2 regions of the Zhongshania aliphaticivorans genome follow, and region 2 is predicted to be linked to the other one. Evidence: predicted binding sites of a transcription regulator. Region 2 holds the regulator's gene; the other holds the start of a gene.
What was found. The regulator FliA, encoded in region 2, starts transcription of late flagellar genes. The targets are predictions, from matches to a motif close to TAAAGTTATNNNNNNNNCGGCCGATANCC.

Region 1: the regulator FliA is predicted to act here: its motif matches at 9,381-9,409, upstream of AZF00_RS11625 (flagellin N-terminal helical domain-containing protein).

What each region holds. Positions count from the first base shown of each region.
Region 1 covers NZ_CP014544.1:2,611,135-2,623,020, forward strand. Annotated here, with positions in the region: gene fliF (flagellar basal-body MS-ring/collar protein FliF) at 1-935, opposite strand, end outside; gene fliE (flagellar hook-basal body complex protein FliE) at 990-1,331, opposite strand; partial or broken gene AZF00_RS11590 (sigma-54 interaction domain-containing protein) at 1,343-2,305, opposite strand; gene AZF00_RS11595 (hypothetical protein) at 2,325-2,507, opposite strand; gene AZF00_RS11600 (sigma-54 interaction domain-containing protein) at 3,196-4,215, opposite strand; gene AZF00_RS11605 (flagellar protein FliT) at 4,613-4,963, opposite strand; gene fliS (flagellar export chaperone FliS) at 5,077-5,511, opposite strand; gene fliD (flagellar filament capping protein FliD) at 5,636-7,024, opposite strand; gene AZF00_RS11620 (flagellar protein FlaG) at 7,176-7,685, opposite strand; gene AZF00_RS11625 (flagellin N-terminal helical domain-containing protein) at 7,828-9,294, opposite strand; gene flhB (flagellar biosynthesis protein FlhB) at 9,787-10,911, opposite strand; gene fliR (flagellar biosynthetic protein FliR) at 10,915-11,688, opposite strand; gene fliQ (flagellar biosynthesis protein FliQ) at 11,699-11,886, opposite strand, start outside.
Region 2 covers NZ_CP014544.1:1,346,326-1,358,211, forward strand. Annotated here, with positions in the region: gene flgL (flagellar hook-associated protein FlgL) at 1-1,078, shown strand, start outside; gene flhA (flagellar biosynthesis protein FlhA) at 1,675-3,711, shown strand; gene flhF (flagellar biosynthesis GTPase FlhF) at 3,736-5,133, shown strand; gene AZF00_RS05945 (MinD/ParA family protein) at 5,252-6,091, shown strand; gene AZF00_RS05950 (RNA polymerase sigma factor FliA) at 6,088-6,819, shown strand; gene AZF00_RS05955 (DUF2802 domain-containing protein) at 6,838-7,278, shown strand; gene leuA (2-isopropylmalate synthase) at 7,396-9,072, opposite strand; gene AZF00_RS05965 (Lrp/AsnC family transcriptional regulator) at 9,390-9,854, shown strand; gene AZF00_RS05970 (Rieske (2Fe-2S) protein) at 9,960-10,325, shown strand; gene AZF00_RS05975 (DUF2721 domain-containing protein) at 10,356-10,793, shown strand; gene AZF00_RS05980 (glutathione S-transferase family protein) at 10,833-11,543, shown strand; gene AZF00_RS05985 (DJ-1/PfpI family protein) at 11,605-11,886, shown strand, end outside.

The DNA.
Region 1 (11,886 bases), 1.3 Mb from region 2:
CCCGGAATACCTGTAGCGCCAGCGTTACCCGCAGCACTGCGTCCCTGCTCATTAATCTGTTCACTGCGCACAACTTGACGATCAGGGTTCCAGCTTTCGCGGCTTTCCTCGCCAGTGGAAAAATCCACATCGGCAGACACCTTCACTCTTACTTGGCCAGCGTCGGCGAGTGGTCTGAGCAAGTCTTCAATACTGTCTTCGTAAGCGCTTTCAATACGCTGGCGGTAACTAAACTGACGAGAACTTAAACCCAAATCATCTTTATCGCCCTGCTCAGACAATTGATTGCCTTGCTGGTCAACCACCGTTACCTGCTCGGGCGCCAAACCGGTAATACTTGAAGCCACCAAGCTCATGATGGCATTGACGTTCTGCTTATCAATACTACTACCGGGATAAATATCCAACATAATTGAGGCGCTGGCCGGTTTGCGATCACGCACAAACACCGATTGTTTCGGAATAGCCAAATGCACCCGCGCCTTGCGCACCTGATGCATACTCTCAATTGTGCTCGCCAATTCCTGTTCTAGCGCGTAGTGATACTTCTTAGACTGCATAAACTCACTAACACCAAAACCTTGCTCTTGCTCCAGAATTGCCATTCCGGTGCCATCACGCATAACGCCTTGGCCTGCCAATTTAATTCGCGCGTCATGAATTTTTTCAGAGGGAACCATAATAGAGCCAGTTGGCTCCTGAATTTTATAAGGAATACCCGCAGCATTGAGTGCATCAATTACGCCCGCTGCCCGCTCCGGGGCAACATTCGCATATAAAGTTCGGTAATCCGTACCTTGGGACCACATTACGGCAGCCACGCCAATAGCCACGCTGGCGGCAATGCCCACCAATATCAACAGCTGACGCATTACATCATTTTTCGCCAAATCAGCGAGTAAACCCGTCAGCGGATTGCTTTTAGCTTCAGCCATGTTGGTAGCCCACCGTCAGTATATTTCTCATTACCATTCCCACCAGCAAAGGCATTACATCGACATCCGCATGACTTCTTGGTAAGCATCAACAAACTTATTACGAACTTCAACGACGGCCTTAAAAGCCACTTCCGACTTTTGCATATTTACCATTACTTCGGTCAAGCTAACATCCTTAGCACCGGCCTCAAACGCCGCAGCCAGCGCGCCAGAGGCTTTTTGAGTACTGTTAACCGCGTTAATAGACTCTTTAAGCATCGCCCCAAAATTGACGTTAGACGGCGCATTAACTGCGAAACTGTCTGCCTCCACCATGCCCGACTTCGCAACGCCGGTCTGTTCACGCAAGGCACGAATCTGAGTGAGTATTTGATCAACCTTCATATCTGACATGGCCTATCTCCTTAACCCATCAGGTAACTTTGTTCACGCAAACGCGCCAATTTATAGCGCAATGTGCGGGGGCTAATACCCAGTATTTCTGCAGCTTCCTTTTTAGATCGGCCCAAACGCAAGGCGTCACTAATAAGCCGGCGCTCCTGGTCGCGCATAAACCCATCCAAAACTCGATTACTGCCCACGTCGCCGTCATCTGCGCGACGCATCGGCGTGTCGGCACTGTAGGTTTGATCATTGATAAAGCTCATGCCAGACTCAAACTGAATATCTTGATCGGTAATTTCATTGCCCTGCCGCAGAATCAACGCCCGCTGAATAACATTATCAAGCTCGCGAACATTCCCCGGCCAGCGGTAGTGCATTAGCTTTTCAATGGCATCTTCCGTTAATACGCCGTCAACACTTTGAATACTGCAATCGCGCGCCAGAAAGCTCTGCGCCAAAGGTAATATGTCACCGCGTCGCGCGGCTAACTCGGGAATATACAAAGGAAATACATTCAGCCGGTAAAACAAATCCTCCCGGAACATCCCTGCTCTGACGACTTCCCGCAAATCTCGGTTGCTGGTGGCAATCACCCGTACATCCAGATTAAGGGTTTTGCGGCTGCCCAAACGCTCCAGTTCACGCTCTTGCAGAACACGTAGCAACTTAGCCTGTAGGCCAAGCTCCATCTCCGAAATCTCATCCAGCAGCAATGTGCCGCCCTGAGCCTGCTCAAATTTACCCGCATGACTATTAATCGCCCCGGTAAACGCGCCCTTCTCATAACCAAACAGCATGGCTTCGAGCATATTTTCTGGAATCGCCGCGCAATTCAACGCCACAAAAGGGCCGCTGCTGCGACGTGAGTTATTGTGAATGTAGCGGGCATACACCTCTTTGCCCGCGCCACTCTGGCCGCTGATCAACACCGTTGCATCAGTCATCGCCACTCTCGCCGCCATTGCTTTAAGGGATTGCGAGGCAATATCAGCAACAATTAACTCAGACATGACGCGCGCCTCCTTCGGCAAAACCTGCAAGCTTATTCTTATGAAGCGTGGCCAACACCGCACGCAGCTGCTGCCCACTACTTAACAATTCTCTATGGCAAAGTTCGCGATAGTATTCAGATGTTAGAGATTTATTGCTTTCACCATTGCGGCCGGTATCGATAATTTTAATCATGCCCCGAACTCTCTATTAATCGCTTTAGGCTAGACAAAGCAAGCAATATGCCATCACAAAAAATACCACAAATACAACAAGTTAAATGGCAACCAGGCAAATTCGCCATTTTTTTGGCGACGCCATCCGACTGCATTGCTGAAAGCTTGACGGTAAAGGAGCGAAGCTAAATCAAAGCCAAATCGTCGCAATCACGACAGTCTCTGTAATTCAGCGCTACGAAAACAAGTATTCTAACGCAAGAAATGTGCTTCAGTAGTGGTGCTTAAGCTGCACTTCGTGGCGAGGATAGACCCCTGCCTTCGCAGGGGTGACGTTGTAATACAAATACCCTGAAGTCATCGTAACGAAGCTGCACTTCGCGATGGGCATACCCCCAGCCTTCACAGGGATGACGTTGTAAGGATATTTCGTCGGGGTGACACCGGACTCAGATGCAATAGTATGGGTGTTTCGCAGAGGCGGCGCAGTCTATACGCAATACATTCACTGGTATGAATTCTGTCGCTGAGTTTGCGATATTTAGCCCGCTACAGCGTCATTGCTGCGTGGTAGGTTTGCACACAGGCGAAAGCCTTGAAATAGTCGTAAGGAAACTACGTGGCTGCGTCATCCCTGCGCAGGCAGGGATCCAAGTGAGCGATAGCGAATGCAGTTGATATAGCGCTGAACCAACAAAAAAGTTTAGCTAAGACACGCCAAGTTTTTTCATCTTCTCGGCAAGCGTCGTGCGCTGTAAGCCCAGCAATTGAGCAGCCCGAGTAATGACGCCTTCTTCCTTGCGCAGCGCTTCACTGATAAACCACTGTTCAATTTCAAGCAGATAGCCTTTCAAGTCAATACCACCATCTGGCAAGGGCGGACGACCTGGATTCGATGTAACATCAAGAACAACTTCATCGTCATCAGCGTGATAAGCGACCAGTGACGACAGCAAGGCATCTTGATCATCGCGACTCGTATCATCGTCATTATCGACAAGACCGAGCATCTGGTATTTCTTAGGGAGATCCTGAGACCGGAGTAGCTTAGCCCCATGCGTAATAGCCAAGCGCTCCATTAAATTCTCTAGCTCACGTACGTTGCCGGGCCAAGCGTACTGCTGTAATGCCCGCATTGCACTGCTGGCGAACTTTGGCGGTTTCATGCCTTTGGCTTCTAGCTTTTTCATGAACAAGGCCATTAAGGCCGAGACGTCTTGGGCGTGTTCACGGAGCGCTGGCACTTCAATAGGGAACACATCTAAACGATAAAATAGATCTTCGCGAAAACTACCCTCGCGAACCATCGCCTCTAAATCGCGATGGGTTGCGGCCAAAATTCGTACATTACAATGCTGAGTTTGATTACTGCCCACACGCTCAAAACTGCGCTCTTGTAAAACTCTTAATAACTTGACCTGCATCGGCAAACTCATATCGCCGATCTCGTCCAGGAATAAGGTCCCGCCTTCGGCCATTTCAAAACGGCCTTTGCGAGTAGCTACCGCACCGGTAAAGGCGCCCTTCTCATGACCAAATAGTTCACTTTCTAATAAATCGGCGGGTATCGCGCCGCAATTCACCGGCACAAAAGGTTTGGCTTCACGGGATGACGCAGTATGGATCCGACGGGCCACAACTTCTTTGCCACTACCGGACTCACCGCGAATAAGCACCAATGTATCGAAGCCCGCCACCTGACTAATAAGCGCATTAAGTGCTTGCATAGCATCCGACTCCATGGATTGAGGAACAGCGATATCACACCCACTTGAAATCACATTATTATTTATCTGAACGGAAGCGGTCATTAAGTCGAGAACCTTTTCACGAGCTCGGATTGTATATAGCAGTACAAGATTGCAAACACAAAGCCGGCGACCAAAATCATCAAATTAATTAGTCGCTATGATGCCGAATTCAGCTCACGCTTGGGTATAGGGGAAAGCCCTAGGTGCTAAAAACTAACTTAGCTATATCAGAGCACGTCCACACAACTAACCTATATAGTCAGAATACTATTTCCAAGATATTGATAGTGCAAGAATTTTATTATGGCATTGGGGAAAAAACGCGAAATTTGCGAAAGCAAGTCTAAGACAACACGATGACCATACGCGCTACTTACGAAACACTATGACTCAAATAAGCATCAACGTTACGTACATTTTGCCGAGACTGATTGGCATCAGTCAACATGCTGCTGCGCTGCTGATACAGAACATTCGTCACCTGTTGATCAATGTTTAGAACTGCTTCGATGACCTCAGCCACTTGCTGGCTTTCTGAAGGGGCGCAGTCCTTAGCAAAAAACGTATCCATTAGGGCGCGGCGGCGATACTGCTCAGCAACCGCTTCGGCCCAGTCGTTATTCTCGGCGAGATGCTGAATATTTTCACTCATCAGCAAAATGTCGCGAAGTTCACGCTCACGCGCACCTAGCACCTCGGCATTTCGCAGTATTTCAATACTCATTTATCACCTGTTAAATAGCTCGGCTAACACAATCCGAGCAACATTGATCAAAAGCAAAGAAAGCTATTCGGCCAACCGCTACAGCACGGAACATAAATTATGTAACGTAAATGCTATACCAGCTCAGCCTGGTAACTTGCATTCGACTCCGTACCACTCACCTCACTCGGAATAGCATCCCAAGCTTCTTTCAACTCTTTCAACAGCGACGCAACTTCGTCGAGAGCCCCTTCATCATTGTTGATATTGGCAAGCAGTAAGCGACGATTCATATAATCATAAAGATTTTCTAAATTCTCGCTCATCTCGGTGTTTACGCTGTGATCGAGACTCATCCGCAAGCCATCAACAATTGACATAATACGGTCTATGGTAACAATTTTACGTTGTACATCTTTGCGCTGCATATGCCCCTTAGCCACGGCCAAACGATCTAAGGCACCGTCCATTAACAATTGTATTAAGCGGTGCGGGCTGGCCGCCGCCACTGAAGATTGGGCGCCAACGGATGCGTATGCCTGGGTCGCTCTACCTGCTGAATAGCTCATTTTTCTTCCTCTTGGTAAGCTCTGTATGCCTACCTTAATTGACGGCTCTTCACTGGTTTTCTTTAGTATTATTTACAGTCATTTACGGTGGAAAATACTTACTTGCGACGCAATAAAAATGCGTTTACTTCTTAAACACTGAGCCCGGTAAATTATCTAACTGCTGAGTTAAAAAGGTCCCCGTTGCGTTCAATTGGCCCAGCAAGGTATCTAAGGCTGAAAACTGCGCCAAATAACGCGCCTCAATTGATGCCACCCGCCGAGTTAAGATTTCACGCTGATCGGCAATGCGTTCCACCTGCTGTTTTAAACCTGCGGTGCGGTTGTCTAAAATTCCGCCGCCAGCAGTAATATTGCCTATCAATGTATCTAAACGGGTGGCGTAGCCATTTTCACCCGCAAAAACGCCCGCCACATTGGCAAAATCAGTGTCAAGCACCGACGTCAGCTTAGTAGCATCCAGCTTTAGCTTGCCCTTTTCTATCGTGGTTATCCCTAGTTCTGCCAGGGAATCTAAGTCCACGTCTAAACCGCTAACAAGGGTGCCCATTTCCTGACGTATTCTATTCGCCACGCTGCGGGTTGCGGAATCCCCCTGTAATAAGCCAGCGGTATTCGCGTCGGGATTATAGGCGGTTAAATCATTCAGTGTGGTCATTAAGGTATTGTAGCCAGTGACAAAACCTTCAATGCTTTTCTTTACGGCGGCGGTATCGTGCTTCACCGTTAAACTGAGGTTTTCTCCGGGTTTGGCGGCTTTAATGTCAATCGTGATCCCTTCAATCATGCCCTCAAATTTAAGGCTGGCACTGCTCAGGGTAAAACCATCTACCACCACAATAGAGTCTTTGGCCTCGGCCTTCTCGGTCAGGGCGAAGTTGCCCGAAATATAGGCCAAATCGTTCAAATTACCGGTATCTGTATCACTAGGACTAACATCTACTGTTATCGCATTGGCCAGCCCTGTCTTGCTGGACGAAAACACCAAGTGCGCGCCGTCTTGATCGGTGACAATACTCGCCGCGACGCCGGTATTGTCGCTAGCGCCATTCACCGCGTCGCGGATTGCCGCTAGAGAGTCTACACCGTCGGCAATCGTCACCGAAAACGTTTCGCCGTTCTGGCTAAAGCTCAGCACCCCACTGCCGACCACCGTAGCGCTGTCGGTATAGGCCTTAGACGCAATGGTGTGTTTAGCCGCCAATTGCTCTACTTTTACCGAATACGTACCCGCGGCAGCCGCTGCTGTTGTGGTTGCCGTAAAAACAGCATTATCTGAGGAGGAGGCCGAACGCTTGGTAAAGGTGTCGACATTTTTTAAGGCGCTGAGGCTGTTTTGAAAGGTCGCCAATGATGATTTGAGCGAGCCGAACGCAGATAAGCGCGCCTGAATAAGCGCTTCTTTGGAGGCGAGACGGGTTTCTTGAGGGGCGCGTTCTGCCTGAACCAATTGCGAGACAATACTATTGATATCCAGCCCTGATCCAACACCCGATGCTGTTACCGACGCCATAATGTCTCCTGCACCTGAGGTGCCTTAGCCTGAATTATTTGCGAAGGCTGCCATTAACCTCCTACAAAACCCATGGCCTGCTGTTACTTTGCCACGCAAAAGCGTGAACGATTTAGCCATTCAAACACAGACAATGCACGTTATGCGCCAATTAAGCCTGGTCTTCAATTAAACTGCCGGTGCCTTCAATAAAGGTGCGGGCAATATTCAATAATTCTTCTGGCGGTATCTGCCGTATAACTTCACCCGACTCGGCGTGAATGACTTTTAAAATTGTTCTACCAGTAGTGTCGTCTACCGAAAATTCGAGGTCGCGCTCGCGGTCCTTGAGGATTTCATTAAGCTTGGCAACCGCTTGAGACGTTTTCTCTATACTATTTGTTGAGTCAAATTCTGCCACCAAAGCCATGGCCAAACGGCTTAACTCATTGCTCGGCTTGGTCTCTTCACCCCGTGCTTTTGCGGCATCTTGGGCAGTACGACTGGGCGCTGCTTGCGAGGAATTCGAGGTAGACGGCAAAGATTTACCGCCCGGCACCGGCACAAACCGGCCGCCAGCTTGCGTTGCCGCGCCCGCGTTAGTATTTGCCGCCGTCGCACTCGGTGACGCTGGTTTAGCGTAGCTAGGCGCTAGCGCTTGTAATGATAAGCTCGTATCCATAATGTAACCTACTCACCCTATCAAACAGTTATACCAGAAACACGAACAGAGCCTTTAGGCCCCGTCGTCTTTCCCGTTAACTCCCTGTCTGGGCCGTTAATTCCCGCCATCCAATGGATGGCGGGTCCTAGCGGGCTGCGACTTACTGCAGCAGACTCAGAGCGGCCTGTGGTAATGCATTGGCCTGGGCTAAGATCGCGGTGCCTGCCTGCTGCAGAATCTGCGCCTTAGTCAAGTTGGCAGTTTCAGCCGCAAAGTCAGCGTCCAAAATCCGACCACGTGATGCCGCCAAGTTTTCAGAGATGGTCTGCAGGTTAGTGATGGTAGACTCGAAGCGGTTTTGGATCGCACCAAAGTCGCTGCGACGGTCGCTAATTGCGGTTAGAGCTGAGTCAACACGGCGGATCATGTCATTTGAAGCGGCTACCGTCGTGACACCGGCAGACGACAAGTTACCGGACACAGCTGCGTCAGTCAGACCTGCACTTGTCGCCGCAGCACCAGTAAAGGTAATTGCTTCAGAGGCATAGATGGAGACAGTGCCATCGCCATTATCTTCAGCAAGACCATTGCTACCCAGTGCAGTGTTGATCGCTGCCACCAAGTCTTCAGTAGACGTGTAGGTGCCATCGGCAACCGCAACCGCGTCAGCGTCGCCTATTGCAATACTGAAATCACCAGATACTACTAGGCCGGGAGCTACAGCAGTAACAACTGGATTACCCACGGTATTATTTGGTGCCGCCGGGGCCGAACCACCTGATGCACCGGCTGTGTAGACTACATTTTCCATCCCAGCAAGAGCGCCTGGCGCATCACTAGTAATAGTGAAGTCTGACCCAGATCTCGTAGCGGTCGCAAAGCCAGACAGTGCAGCATTTAACTTGGTCTCAATACTAGCGGCATCCTCAGTCGCAGTGGTAAGAGCGATTGAGTAACTTGCCCCAGCAAAATCGAAGGCTAAACTTCCAGCGCCGCCGCTATAATCACCTTCTATATTAGCAGAGCTAAATGTGGCTACAGTTGCTGTACCCGCATCGCCAGTAACTCCAGCCATCACAACACTTAAGTCATCAGAAACCTCACTGGCCGTTGAACCCAGCGAGTTCAAACGAGTGCTGGCGGTAAGATCAAGACTAATAGTCTCACCAACGTTAGAGCCAACCTGGAACACCGCATTACCAAACGAGCCATCCAGAATCTTGCGGCCGTTGAACGAGGTCTGTGAGGAGATCCGGTCGATTTCAGCCAGACGCTGCTGTACTTCCGCGTCTAGTGCACCACGGTCAGAGTTAGAGTTAGTCGCGTTAGCAGACTGTACTGACAACTCGCGAATACGCTGTAAGTTGTTGGTAATTTCGTCCAGCGCCGCTTCACCAGTTTGCGCCAGTGAAATACCGTCGTTGGCATTACGAACCGCTTGGTTCAAACCATTGATTTGGGTGGTAAAGCGAGTAGAGATGGCCAGGCCGGCAGCATCGTCTTTAGCGCTATTAATACGCAGACCAGTAGAAAGGCGCTGCAGCGAGGTGTTCAATGTTTCTTGCGACTTTTGCAGATTGCGCTGGGCATTCAAAGAGGCAACGTTGGTGTTGATGCTAAGTGCCATGGTAAATCTCCTTTCCACTCTATGCGGTAAAGACGTAAGTCTTTGATTAAGCACCAGTCAAAGTGACTGTAGTTTGCTTTCAATCCAATTAACGGCCGCATTTGGGAGAACTTTAAGTTTTTTTTACTATTGGTGGTAAATACCTAGAAATGCAGGTTGGAAGTCGAGTGTCAGGCACTAGCTACCAAGTGCTCGCTTAAAGCTTGACGGGAGGTGGGCGACGCTTTTATTCGCTGCGCTCACTGGGATACCCGCCTGCGCTGGTATGACCACAAGATCAAAAACGTCATTGCTGCGAAGGCGGGGGCCCATCTCCACAACCGGCTGGCCCTTTCCCAATACTTGCGCCTGACATTAGACTTAAGTCCCTGTTATGACGCGGATACCGCACAGCGCAAAGCCATCGTCACTCCTGCGCAGGCAGGAGTCCATCTCTGCAACGGCACAACCGGCTGGCACTTACTCCCCCACGACCAATGTCTGACCTCAGACCTAAAGCAAGTCTTTCAAGTAGGCGTCGTCCACCTCTGGCTCCGGCGGCTCGGGGTATTCGCCACCCAAAGTCTCCCAGCTGCGCAGCTGATACACATAGGTTAGGATTTGGGCCACGGCCAAGTACAGGCCGCCGGGAATTTCGGCATCGAGGTCAGTACTCGCAAATACGGCACGAGCTAAACGGGGGGATTCAACAATGGGAACGTCGTGTTCCATAGCCAATTCACGGATCTTAGCGGCAATATTGTCGGCACCTTTTGCTAATAAAGTCGGCGCCGCCATGCGGGCTTCATCGTATTTCAGGGCCACGGCAAAATGGGTGGGGTTGGTGATGATTACGTCAGCGGTGGGGACTTTTTCCATCATCCGGTTATTGGCAGCGGCTTGTTGCATTTCCCGCAGTTTGGCTTTTACTTCCGGGCGGCCGTCAGATTCCTTGTGCTCATCCCGCACTTCTTGGCGGGTCATGCGCAATTCCTTGTGGTAATTCCACAGTTGCCAGGGCACATCGATGGCCGCTATTGCGAGTAGCGGCAGACTCACAATAAAAAAGAACCAAACCAGCAGTGATGCGCTGTTTTTAATTGCCTCTTTCGGCTCTTGCAAGCCCAGGCCGAGAATATCGCCAGCCAGCCCAGAGAGGAGAAATATCGCCGCCGCGCCAATAAACACCATTTTCATAAGCGCCTTGGCTAATTCACCGAGGCTACGCAGAGAAAATAATTTAGCGACCCCCTTAATCGGATCCATGCGCGATGGCTTAACACTTAAATTAAATGTCCAACCGCCCAAAATGGTTGAAGAAAACACCACAGCAATAATGGCGACGAGCATTAACGGCCAAATTGTCAGTAAGCCGCGAACCAAGGTTTGGTAGAGTCGACTCGCTAATTCTCGCTCATCAGCAATGAGAAAGCTCGGCGACAAACTACTCGACAGTAGATCTTGCAATGCCACTGCCAACTGCCCGCCAGTAAATAGCAAAATAGCGGCGCCCGACAGGGTTACCATCATGGTAGTGAGTTCTTTTGAACGCGGCACCTGCCCCTTTTTTCGGGAGTCGGCGAGTTTTTTCTCCGATGCGTCTTCTGTGCGTTCTTGACCGTCTTCGTTCTCAGCCATGATTTACATCCCGAGAAATTGCTCGGCGGCCACAAAGGCAGCACCGAGACCAGAAGACAAAAGTGGCAATAAATTTGGTAACAGGCGATCCACCACCATAAAGCCAATTAACATCGCGATTGGGAAACCCACCGCAAACAAGTTCAAGGTGGGCGCTGCGCGGCTAACCACACCCATCGCAAGCTGCACCACTAACAGTGCAACCACAGCGGGAATAGCCACTCGAATTGCACCGGTAAACAGCTCCGCACCGCGCACAATAACCACCCCAAGCTGGTCGCCAGATAAGGCGCCACCGCCAATTGGCCAATACTCAAAGCTTCGCGCCAATAGATCTAAAAAATCCAGATGGCCATTCATGGCGACAAAGAGCAGCATGGTAAATATCAATAAGAACTGAGACAAAACCGGCACTTGCACGCCACGCTGCGGGTCGACCATCATAGCAAAGCCCAAGCCCATACCCATGGCGATTAACTGCCCCGCCAAAATGATGGCGTCAAACACCAGCTGAATAATAAAACCAAGACATAAGCCAATGAGAAATTCATTGGCAATAAGGAGCATGGTTTCTATGCCCAGTAAATTCATTGGCGGGGGGGCAGGCAAAATCGGCAGCAGAACCGCAGTGATAAACACCGCCACCATAATTCGAGCGCGGGCAGGAATATAAGCTGCACTGAATAAGGGAGCCGTCATCATGGCACCGCCTACCCGTATAAAAGGCAGCCATGCACTCGCCAGCAAGACGCTGAGCTGGTCTGCAGTAAGCCCCATCACGGTAAGGTCACCCCACCAGGCTCGGGATCATTTCAAACAGTTGGGTGGTGTAGTCTATTAATTGACGCAGCATCCACGGGCCCGCTATACCCAGCACCACCACAAGCACCACCAGCTTTGGAATAAAGCTTAAGGTCATGTCTTGAATTTGGGTGGCTGCCTGAAACATACCAATCATCAAACCAGCGGCCAGCG
Region 2 (11,886 bases):
CTCCGACGACCCCGTTGGTAGCGTGCGCAGTCTTGAGTTGACCCGGGCCAAAGAAAAAACCGAACAATACGAGCGCAATGGCAACCTCCTCGACAGTAGGCTGCGTTTAGAAGAGAGTATTGTGAGTAATAGTGTCGACGTTTTGCAGCGGGTGCGGGAGTTGTCGGTGCAAGCCAATAACGCCACTCAGAGCAATGAGTCGCGTCAGTCCATTGCCTTTGAACTGCGTCAACAGCTCGATAATTTACTCAGCTATGCCAACACTAAAGACAGCAGCGGTCATTTTATCTTCGCCGGCTACCAAGAGGGTAGTTCACCCTTTTCCAAAACGGCGGGAGGTTATGTGTATAACGGCGACGATGGTCAGCGTCAATTGCAAGTTGGCCCCGCGCGCAGTCTGCCAGATGGCGACCCCGGCTCAGAAGTGTTTATGAATATCCTTAATGGCAATGGCAAATTTCAAACCGGAAGTAACCCTGCCAATACAGGGAGCGCAGTGATTGACGCTGGTAGCGTCACCGACCTGGGGCAGTTTAATCGCGAAACCTTTACCGTTCGTTTTACCAGCTCAAGTCAATACGAGGTGCTTAATGCTGGCGGCGCCGTGGTCAGCAGTGCGGCCTACCAAGATGGTGGTGATATTAGCGTAGGCGGGATGTCGGTTAAAATTAAAGGACCTGCGGCTGCCGGTGACGAATTCACCATCGCGCCCGCCCAGCGCCAAGATTTGTTTTCCATGGTCGAGGCGCTGGCAGTCTCTCTAGAAACACCGCGCAATAGCAATAGTGGTCGCGCCTTGCAAAACAGTGAAATTAATACCGCGATTAGCAATATCGATCAGGCGATGGATCACTTGATTAACAAGCAAACCGGCATAGGCTCGCGCCTGCAGTCACTCGAGCGGCAAACCGATATTAATGCTGGCGCCAGCCTGCAAATCGCCGAGAATCTAAGCTTAGTGAATGACCTAGACTATGCGGAAGCTATTTCACGCTTCAGCCAGCAGCAAGCGGCATTGCAGGCCGCCCAGCAAGCGTTTAGTAAGGTACAGGGCTTGTCCTTGTTTAATTACTTGTAGAGGCTAACGGTCAGCATCCCGGTCGAGATGTTTGAAGGACGACGCTAAGTAGGGTCTGGCCAATACTGCTTTTGGAATTATATCTGCGTTCGCTAGCATTAATACGTAAGTGACAGGTCTGCCCCTGCTGAGATGGACCCTTGCCTTCGCAGGGGTGACCGGTTTCGTTGTGGCTGCCTAGGCGAGAATTCGTCGCAATGGGCGTGACCTTCACTCTGTTACTTGACTGGACCCCAGCTTTCGCAGGGTGACCGGTTTTGTTGTGGCTGCCTAGGCGAGAATTCGTCGCAATGGGCGCGACCTTCACTCTGTTACTTGACTGGGCTCCAGCTTTTGCAGGGGTGACCGGTTTAGTCGTGGCTGTCTGGGAGCGGCTTTCACGCTGTTGTTTGAATATACTGCTTAGTAGCGCTTTTCCTCCTATATCGCAAGTTGGCCCTGTTGTTGCAATTACTCCCGGTAACGACGAAATTTTGGCGCTTTTGCGCGCTGAGAAATCCATCTTAAAGAGAGTGGGTATGGCAGCAGCGACACAAACTATTGCAAGGAATGGCTGGCTGGAGAAAGTTGCCAGTAGTGGCGTTGGCGTGCTCGTCATGCTTATTGCGTGCCTCGGGATGCTGGTTATCCCAATGCCGCCATTTCTGCTCGATTTACTGTTTACCTTCAATATTGCCCTGTCGCTCGTCATTATTCTGGCGGTGATTTACGTCGAACGGCCCATTGATTTTTCGGTATTCCCGACGGTATTGCTGCTCGCGACCTTGTTGCGCTTGTCACTGAATGTCGCCTCAACTCGAGTGGTATTGCTCGAAGGCCACACTGGTCCCGGCGCGGCGGGTAAAGTAATTGAGTCCTTTGGTGAATTTGTTATTGGCGGCAATTATGTTGTCGGTATTGTCGTTTTCATTATCTTGGTTGTTATTAATTTTGTGGTGGTCACCAAGGGCGCGGGCCGTGTGTCAGAAGTCACCGCCAGATTTACCCTAGACGCGATGCCCGGTAAGCAAATGGCTATCGACTCGGATTTAAATGCGGGGCTATTAAATCAGGAAGAGGCTAGTCGGCGTCGGGAAGAAGTGCGCACTGAAGCGGATTTCTACGGCTCTATGGACGGTGCCAGCAAGTTTGTGCGCGGCGACGCCGTTGCTGGCATTATGATTCTGTTCATCAATGTTATCGGTGGCCTGGGTGTGGGCATGAGCCAGCATGGTCTGAGCTTTGATCAGGCCATGCATAATTATACCTTGTTGACGATTGGTGACGGTTTGGTGGCGCAGCTACCGTCCTTGCTGCTGTCGACCGCCGTGGCGATTATTGTTACTCGTATTTCGCGTCCCCAGAATATGGGCGAGCAGATGGCTAGCCAGATGTTTGCCAATCCCAATGTCTTGTATTTGTCGGCGACCTTAATGGCCTTAATTGGCGTTATTCCCGGTATGCCTAATTTGGTGTTTTTAATGCTCGCTGCAGCTTGTGGTGGCAGCGGCTGGTGGCTGCAAAATAAGAAGAAAAATGCCCAGGAATTTGTAGCCGACGAGGAGTCGGGTGAAGACGTGGCAGCGGCGCCCCGCGAACCCAGCGAATTGAGCTGGGATGAAGTGACGCATATGGACGTGGTGAGCCTGGAAGTGGGCTATCGCCTAATTCCCTTGGTAGACCGCAATCAAGGCGGGGAATTAATCGGCCGGATTACTGGGGTACGTAAAAAACTCTCTAAGGATTTGGGCTTTCTGATTCAACCGGTTCACATCCGCGATAATTTGGAGCTGTCACCAGGAAGTTACCGCATTCAGCTATTGGGCGACACCATTGCCCAGGGCGATATTCAGGTTGGCAAAGACTTGGCAATTAATCCCGGCGGCGCTCAGCCCGGCTTACGGGGCGCGACCACGAAAGACCCGGCCTTTGGTATGGAGGCAATTTGGATTGACTCTAGTCAGCGCGATCAGGCGCAAACCATGGGTTATACGGTGGTTGATCCCTGTACGGTTATCGCTACTCATCTCAGTCAAGTGATTAAACAGCACGCGCACGAATTATTGGGGCATGAAGAGGTGCAACAGCTCTTAGATAGATTAGCCAAAACGGATCCTCGCTTGGTAGAGAATGTAGTGCCCAAACAATTGCCGCTCAGTATTGTGGTTAGGGTTCTGCAGAACTTGCTAAAAGAGGGGGTTTCGATCCGCAGTATACGAATGATCGCCGAAAGTTTGGCGGAGCAGGCACCGCGTAGCAAGAACCCTGACGAATTATTGGAGGGTGTTCGAGTGGCTTTGGGGCGAATGATTGTTCAAGAAATCAATGGCTTAGATGATGAATTGCCGGTTTCTGCGCTGGATGCTGATCTGGAACAGTTGTTGCAAGATATGCTCAGAGGCAGTTCTGGTGCGGTTGGTTTGGAGCCCGGTATTGCGGAGCGATTACAAAATGAATTGGCCGATTTCAGCCATCGTCAGGAGTTATCAGGTCAGCCTGCGGTAGTGCTGGTGTCACCGTCGATACGGGCTTGGTTATCGCGCTTTACCCGGCGTAGTGTTCCTGGCTTATCGGTGTTGTCGTATAACGAGGTACCAGATAGCAAGCAGGTGCGTTTGCTGTCTACCATTGGGCAACAGGCGCGCTTAGCGTAAAACGCGGCTTGTAGGAGAATGAGTATGCAAGTAAAGAAATATCGTGCTGCCGACAGCCAGCAAGCCATGCGCTTAGTGCGAGCTGCCCACGGCCCAGATGCGGTTATTCTGGATTTTCATACTATAGATGGCGGGGTCGAGGTGGTTGTAAGCCTTGATGACAGCAGCGATTCTATGATGGCGCCGTCGCAAAATATGCCGACTGAAACTGCCGCGCAGCAGATGGCCAGACAAATTACCCAACAGTTTGCACCGGCGCAGGCCCCAGCGCCACGCCGAGAGCGCACGGCGCTCGATGCCTTATTTGATCGCCAAAAGAAGGCGACAGCATCGGCCGAGCTGCCGATGGCTGAACGCCAAAATCTTGGCGTGAGTGCACCCCAGCATCACCAAAGTGAGACCACTGCGCCGCAAGCGAGTCAGAGTCCCCAGCTGGCGTGGTCGCAAAAAGATGAATTACTTACCCTTAAACAAGAATTGTCGTCGATGAAATCCATGCTGATGGATCAGCTCAAGGGTCACAATTGGCAGCAAGCCAGTTATAAGGCGCCAGAGCAGCGTGAGTTGAACACTTATTTGGCCAGTTTGGATTTAGACCCCAGCTTAGGGCGTCGCTTATGCGCAGAGATACCGGGGGACGAGAGCGATGCGCTACAGCGTGAAATTCTCAAAATGCTGCTAATCAAACAGCTGCCAACCATGACGCCAGCCAGCGCCGGTGCAGTGTGCCTGGTAGGCCCCCAAGGCGCAGGTAAAACCACAACCATCGCTAAAATAGCCGCCCAGCACGTCTTAACTCATGGTCGCGACGGCATTGCGATATTGACGACGGATGTCGCTAGAGTGGGCGCCCAGGAGCAGCTTCGAGCCTATGGTCGTATTTTGCAAATTCCAGTGCATACGGCAGTCGACCTCGAAGAGGCGGTTAAAACCTATCGCATTTTGCGCAAGAAAAAATTGGTTTTGATCGATACCGCCGGCATGTCCTTTCGCGACAGCCGAGGTATAAATGAATTGCAGCAATTGACTGGGGCTATGCAAGATGTGCAAGTGTTTGTCACCGTGCCAGCCGACGCAGAGGCCTATGTGCAAAGCGAGATAATTGATGCCTATGCGCCACTGGCACCACTGGGCGCAATTGTGACGCGCATCGATGAGGCTATGCGCTTGGGGGGGGTGATTTCAAACTTGATTCAACATCGCCTGCCGGTGGCGTGGTGTGCCAATGGCCCCAAAGTTCCACAAAATCTGTCTGCGGCGGATGGTGCTAAACTTGTGAACATGGCGGTGCGCATGGCGCGGGCCTTTGAGCTAAAGCGCGGGCCAGAAATTGAGCATCAACCTGCGCTCGCTGAGGCTGCTCAGCAAAACGCAAATATTGCGCCAATGGCTGTGCGGGGTGGTTTGAGTTTACGGGTGTAACGGCGCCCGACAGATGTGCTTGGAAATTCAGGTTTAGTGCGGGCTTATGCGTAGAGTATTTTTGCCGGTACGGGCCTAAAATAAGCTGCGATGTTGTTTACGGGAGAATGATAATTAGATGAGCGCAGTAAAAGTAATAGCGGTAAGCAGTGGTAAGGGTGGGGTGGGTAAAACCAATGTTTCGGTTAATCTAGCCTGTCAATTAGCGCGTCGTGGCCGCCGTGTACTGTTGATGGACGCAGACCTAGGTTTGGCAAACGTCGATATCATGCTGGGTTTGCGTCCGAAATGGAATTTGTCTCATGTGTTGGATGGCCAATGTGCAATTCAAGATATTCTCGTTCCAGGACCAGTGGGTATTACGATTATTCCGGCTGCGTCGGGAGTCAAGAAAATGGCAGATTTGGGTACCGACCAACACGCCGCCATTGTTCGTTCGCTCAGTGAATTAAAGGACGATTACGACGTATTAATCGTCGATACTGCCGCTGGTATTTCCGATAGCGTAGTGACTTTTTGTCGCGCCAGCCAATATGTCATGGTGGTTGTTACTGATGAGCTAACGTCCATGGCCGACGCCTACGCGCTGATTAAAGTTATGAATCGTGACGCGGGTATTCGGCGGTTTAAAGTATTGCGCAATATGGTGGACAGTCATGATCAAGCCCGCGATGGCTTTGAGCGACTTAACGAAGTGGCACGGCGTTTTTTAGACGTTAGTCTAGAGTTTGCCGGGTTTATTCCTCGCGACCCCTATTTAATAAAGGCCGACTCACGGCAACAGGCCGTGAGTGACTTGTATCCTGGTGCTGAATCTTCACTCGCCTTTCGCAAGTTGGCGGAGACCGTCGATAAGTGGGAGGGGCCCGCCGGACCGAGTGGCAATATTGAATTTTTTGTTGACCGAATGTTTGGTAATGCAAGTACTGCAGAGTCTACGGCGGGAGTGCCAATGTGAACGGTCACGCCGCTTACCTCGATGTTCAAAACGGCAGTCGCGAAGACCTCGTTAGCCGACATGCGCCTTTGGTAAAGCGGATTGCCTATCATTTGGTTAGCCGTCTGCCCGCCAGTGTTGAGGTAGACGATTTGATTCAGGCCGGGATGATCGGTTTACTCGAGGCGGGTAGCCACTATCAGGCCGATAAAGGCGCGAGTTTCGAAACCTACGCCAGTATTCGTATTCGCGGTGCCATGATTGACCAAATGCGCCAGAGCGGCTGGGCGCCGCGCTCAGTAACTCGCCAGTTGCGCGAAATGACCGAGGCGGTGCGCCGCACCGAGGCTCGTCTAGGGCGCGAAGCGGGAAGCGCAGATATTGCTGCAGAAATGGGGGTTTCCCTCAATGAATACCATGAACTGTTACGCGATACCAGCTCAGTACGCTTATTTAGTTTGGAGCAAGTTGGCGAAGGCGAGCAGGAACCCGCTGACATCGGCGGCGGTGACGATCGCTACGCCCCACTAGAAAATGTATTAGAAGATGATTTTCAGAAGGCCCTCGCGACCCATATTAATAGCCTGCCCGAGCGCGAAAAGCTGGTCATGGCGCTGTATTACGACAGTGGTTTAAACCTCAAAGAAGTCGGTGAGGTTATGGACGTTAGCGAGTCACGGGTATGTCAGATTCATAGCCAAGCGATAGTGCGCTTAAAAAGTCGACTTACCGACTGGACGGCAAGCTAGCCTTGCGGAGTGAATATTATGGATACGAATCATCAGTTTTCCGCTTTAATTGGTAATTGGTTTGGTAGCTTGGGCGAGGCGTCGCTGCTCGGCTTGCTGCTGAGTGTCGTCGGTGTGGGTTTATTATTATTTGCACTGAAATCTCGGCGAACCAGCACCGAAGACGGCCCGCAAGCGCCGACGGCGGATGATAAAATTGCCCAGCTTGAGAAAAAAATTGAGTTTCAAAACTCTGCGATGAGCCTATTGGGTGAGCGCGTTACCGCGCTAGAGGAATACCTGGAAATGATCGGCTCTCGTCAACAGCGTCAAGATGCTGACAAAAAAGATGTACGCTTTTACCAGCAGGCCATTGGCCTTGCGGATACAGGCCTTAGCGCCCAAGAACTTGCTCAGCGCTGCGGTATTTCTGCGTCAGAAGCGGATTTGATTACGATGCTGTATCAGAAGGCGCATTGAGTTTGTGAGTCGGACGTCTGGCGTCGGAAGTCTGACGCTAAAAAGGCAATTCACTTCCATCATACTTCAATTTTTTGACTTTCGTCCGACGTCAGACGCCGGACATCCGACCCGCTTTTAAGCGGCTTTTGCTTGCTCCACTGCCTGACTCGCTGCACTTAGCACTGCCTGCAATGACGCGGTAACCACATCGCGGTGCATGGCGACGCCAATGTAGCGCTGATTATTGATCGACAGATGTACATAGGCTACAGCCTGAGAGGCGGTGCCGGTGTCTAGTGCGTGTTCGCGGTAGTCGAGCACTTCTACTTTGTCGCCAAATTCCTGCTGCCAGGCGTTGACCAGCGCGCTGATCGCGCCATCGCCGTGGCCTTGTAATGCGATTTCTTTGCCTTGGTATTTAAAGCTCAGGCTCAATTGATCTTGGCCGTGGTTTTCGGCATTGTTTTGGCTAATGGCGAAATGACTTAATTCGGTGTCGCGCGCTGTTTGCAGATAGTGTTCGTCGAACAGTTCCCATATTTGCTTGGCGCTAACTTCACCGGCAATTTCCTCGGCCTTAGCCTGTACTGCCCGACTGGCGTCGATTTGCAGCCAGCGCGGTAGTTGCAGTCCATAGTCGTTTTCCAGTACCCAGCTCACGCCGCCTTTACCTGATTGACTGTTAATGCGAATCACGGCTTCGTAGCTGCGCCCAAGGTCAGCGGGGTCTATTGGTAAATACGCGACTTGCCAGGGTTCGTTTTCGCTCTGCTTGCCTAGGCACTTGCGAATGGCATCTTGATGGCTACCTGAAAACGCAGTAAATACCAGCTCACCGGCATAGGGGTGGCGAGGGTGCAGGGGTATCGTTGTACAGTGCTCAACAACGGCAATGATCTCGTCCATGTCGGCTAAGTTCAGTTTTGGGTCTACGCCTTGGCTGTAAAGGTTCATGGCCATGGTGACAATATCCATATTGCCGGTGCGCTCGCCATTACCCAGTAGGGTGCCTTCAACTCGGTCGGCACCGGCCATGACCGCAAGCTCGCCGGCAGCAACGCCACAGCCGCGATCATTGTGGGTGTGAACCGACACGGTAATGTCTTTGCGATACTGCGTGTGGCGGCAAAACCATTCCACTTGGTCGGCAAATACGTTGGGGCTGGCGCACTCGACGGTGGCGGGCAGATTAATAATGATTGGCGCGCCGGTGTCACGCCACTCGGCGATAACCGCGTCACTGATTTCAACCGCAAAATCGACTTCGGTGCTGCTGAAGCTTTCTGGCGAGTATTGAAACGACCACTTTGTTTCGGGATTGCGCGCTGCATATTCTTTTACCCAGCGCGCGCCTTGTACGGCAATCGCCGTTATCCCGTCGCGTTCCAAGCCAAATACCCGCTCGCGCTGCACCGGGCTGGTGGAATTGTAAACGTGAATAATGGCTTGCTTTGCGCCTTTAAGAGCCTCGTAGCTGCGGGCGATTAATTCTTCCCTTGCCTGGGTTAAGACTTGAACCGTGACATTATCCGGAATGCGATCACCGTCAATTAGGGCGCGAACAAAGTCAAAATCGGGCTGAGAGGCGGCGGGAAAACCCACTTCAATTTGGGTGAAGCCGAGTTTGACCAGCAAATCCCACATCCGCAATTTTTGCTGTACCGTCATGGGTTCAACCAAGGCCTGGTTACCGTCACGAAGGTCCACAGAGCACCACTGGGGCGCTTGGCTGATGGTGTTGTTGGGCCACTGGCGGTCAGTCATGACAATTGCCGGTGTCGCGCGGTATTTGCGGTGGTTAAAGTCGGCCATGATGGATCTCTATTCCTTTAAGTAAGCGCGTGCGAAGATTTGGCTGCGAATGTTTTGGTATTGAAGCCCGGCGAGGCCGGGCGTTTTCATTCACTCTTGTGGTGTAAGAGCTTGGTCGCGTGTTCAGTTTGCGGGGTGTTGCAAGCTGGCTGGCGATAACTGTGAAGGGGTAACTTCACGGTTCCCAGTATAGAGATAGCGGCGCAGCAGGTGATTGCGAACTTAGTGTTAAAAAGACGTTTAATGTGCTAATAATTGCTGAGTTTTAATTTTTATTGGCATATTATGCTCATAAATACGGATGTGGTGATTTTATTGTGAAGTTAGACGCCTATGATAAGCGGATTTTAGAAGCCCTACAGGCCGATGGCCGACTCAGCAACCAAGAGCTAGCAGATCGCATTGGTTTGTCGCCGTCACCCTGTTTGCGACGGGTGCGTAGGCTAGAGGAGAGCGGGGTGCTGGCCGGTTATCGGGCCCTGCTCAATGCGCGAGCGCTCGGTCTGAATCTCATGGCGTTTATTCATATCAGTATGGACAGGCACACCCCTGAACGGTTTGAAAATTTTGAGCGCCATGTGGCCGCGTGTGCCGAGGTTTTAGAGTGCCATTTAATCACTGGCCAGGCGGCCGATTACCTGCTCAAAGTCATTGTGGCGGATATGGATGGCTTTCAGGCCTTGCTATTAAATAAGATTACTCGAATTGATGGTGTCACCGGCGTACACTCCAGTTTTGTTATGAAGTCGCCAGTGAGTAAGACTGCCTTACCCTTGCTGTAATGACGATTAACTCCGCCTGGGGCCTGTTTGCTGGCTATATAAGATAAGGCTGAAGGCGGCGCTGGGGTTGAACATACTGTTTGATTAATTCTAAGGAGCACAGAAATGGAACGAATTTTTGCAGCAAATCTTGATGAGATCGAAGAGGGCGCCTTCTTAAACAAAACCTTGGGCGGCGCCAAAGTATTGTTAACCAAAGTGAATGGCCAGATCTGCGCGGTAGAAAACCGCTGTCCACACCTTGGCTTGCCCTTGGGCAAAGGTAAAATTTGCGATGGCGCGGTGACCTGTCCGTTTCATGGTTCTAGCTTTAATTTACTAACAGGCGAAAATATCGACTGGACAAATGCCTTCATCGGCATGCCCATGCCGGGCTGGACGCATAAGTTAATCGCCCTTGGTAAAGCCCCAAAAGCCCTCAATACCTTTAAAGTAGAGTGCGAAGGCGAACAAGTTTTTGTGAATGTGTGAATTTCTTTAAGCGTGTAATTAAGGTCCTTCATGGCAGTAGAAATTGAAGTAGTCACCATCGCCCATGCGATTCAACAATCGGTTGCCCCGGTTTTTTTACTCGCGGGTATCGGCGGTATTCTCAATGTACTCACTAATCGTTTAGCGCGAATTATTGATCGCAGCCGTTCTTTGCATCATCGCCTGGAGTCACTTAGCGTTGAGCGCGGTGTGGCGGTGAACGAAGAATTAGCCATGCTAACGCGGCGCGCTCGCGTGGTACATCGCTCTATTGGCTTTAGTACCACCAGTGCTTTGTTGGTTTGTGTGGTCATTGCCATGTTGTTTATTAGCGCGGTAATGGAGTGGAATAGCAGCTTGGTGGTTGCGGCGCTATTCGTGTTTGCCATGGTATTTTTGATATTTGCGTTAACGGGATTTTTGCGCGAAATTCAGTTGGCAACACGGATTATGCTTAACGGGCCGTAAAGGGTAATACACCATGGTGTTTTAGGGAGGATAATCGCGGTGATTACATTATATGGATTTAAGCAAGCATTTGGCCTAGTCGATGCGAGCCCTTTTGTACTTAAGGTAGACGCCTTTTTAAGAATGGCGCAATTGCCCTATAAGCTGACATCATCAGTGGCTTATCTGCGCAAATCGCCCAAGGGCAAGTTGCCGTTTATTGAAGACGGCAATGCAAAAATTGGAGATTCGAGTTTTATCTTCGAGTACTTAAATCAAAAGCCTGAAGTGACCCTGAATGACTGGCTTAGCGCCGAGCAGCGCGCACAAGCCTACCTTATTGGCAAGTCGCTAGACGAAAACTTCTATTGGTGCTTGCTGTATTCCCGCTGGATATGTGACGACAATTGGCCGAAAACACGGCAAGTATTTTTTGGCCATTTGCCCTTTCCATTCAGCTCGATTGTACCGTTTGCGGTGCGCCGGGCAACGCGTTCAGCGCTTTATAAACAGGGTATGGGTAGGCACAGCGCCGCAGAAATTGAACATATTTTTAATCGTTCACTTGCAAGCTTATCGACCCTCTTAGGCGATAAGCGTTATATAATGGGCGAGCGGGTCTGCGAGCTCGATGCCACGGTATTTGGGATGCTAGCGCAGTTTATCTTGGCTGATGTTGATAGCCGCTTTAATACCATTGCACGTGGTTACCCTAATTTGCAGCGCTACTGCGACAACTTTGCCCAGCGCTATTATGGCGCTGCGGCGTAATCGCTTTTGTAAGCTCGGTTTTAAAGCCCCATCTTTGATCTAAATGTGTGCGAGCAATCTCATGAATATCGGTATCTATGTATACCCGAATGCCGAAGTATTGGATTTTGCCGGTCCCTTTGAAGTGTTTTCAACGGCCAATCGACTGGCTGAACGCAAAGACGCGATTAATGTCTTTTTAGTGAGTGAAAAGCCGGGCCTATTACTTGCAAGAGGTGGCTTGCAGATTACTCCCCATTACAGTTTTGCCGATCATCCCGATATCGATGTTTTGCTTGTTGTGGGTGGTGTTCACGACGAGGAGATGAGCAAGGCGCCGGTGTTGGCGTGGATTGCCGCCCAG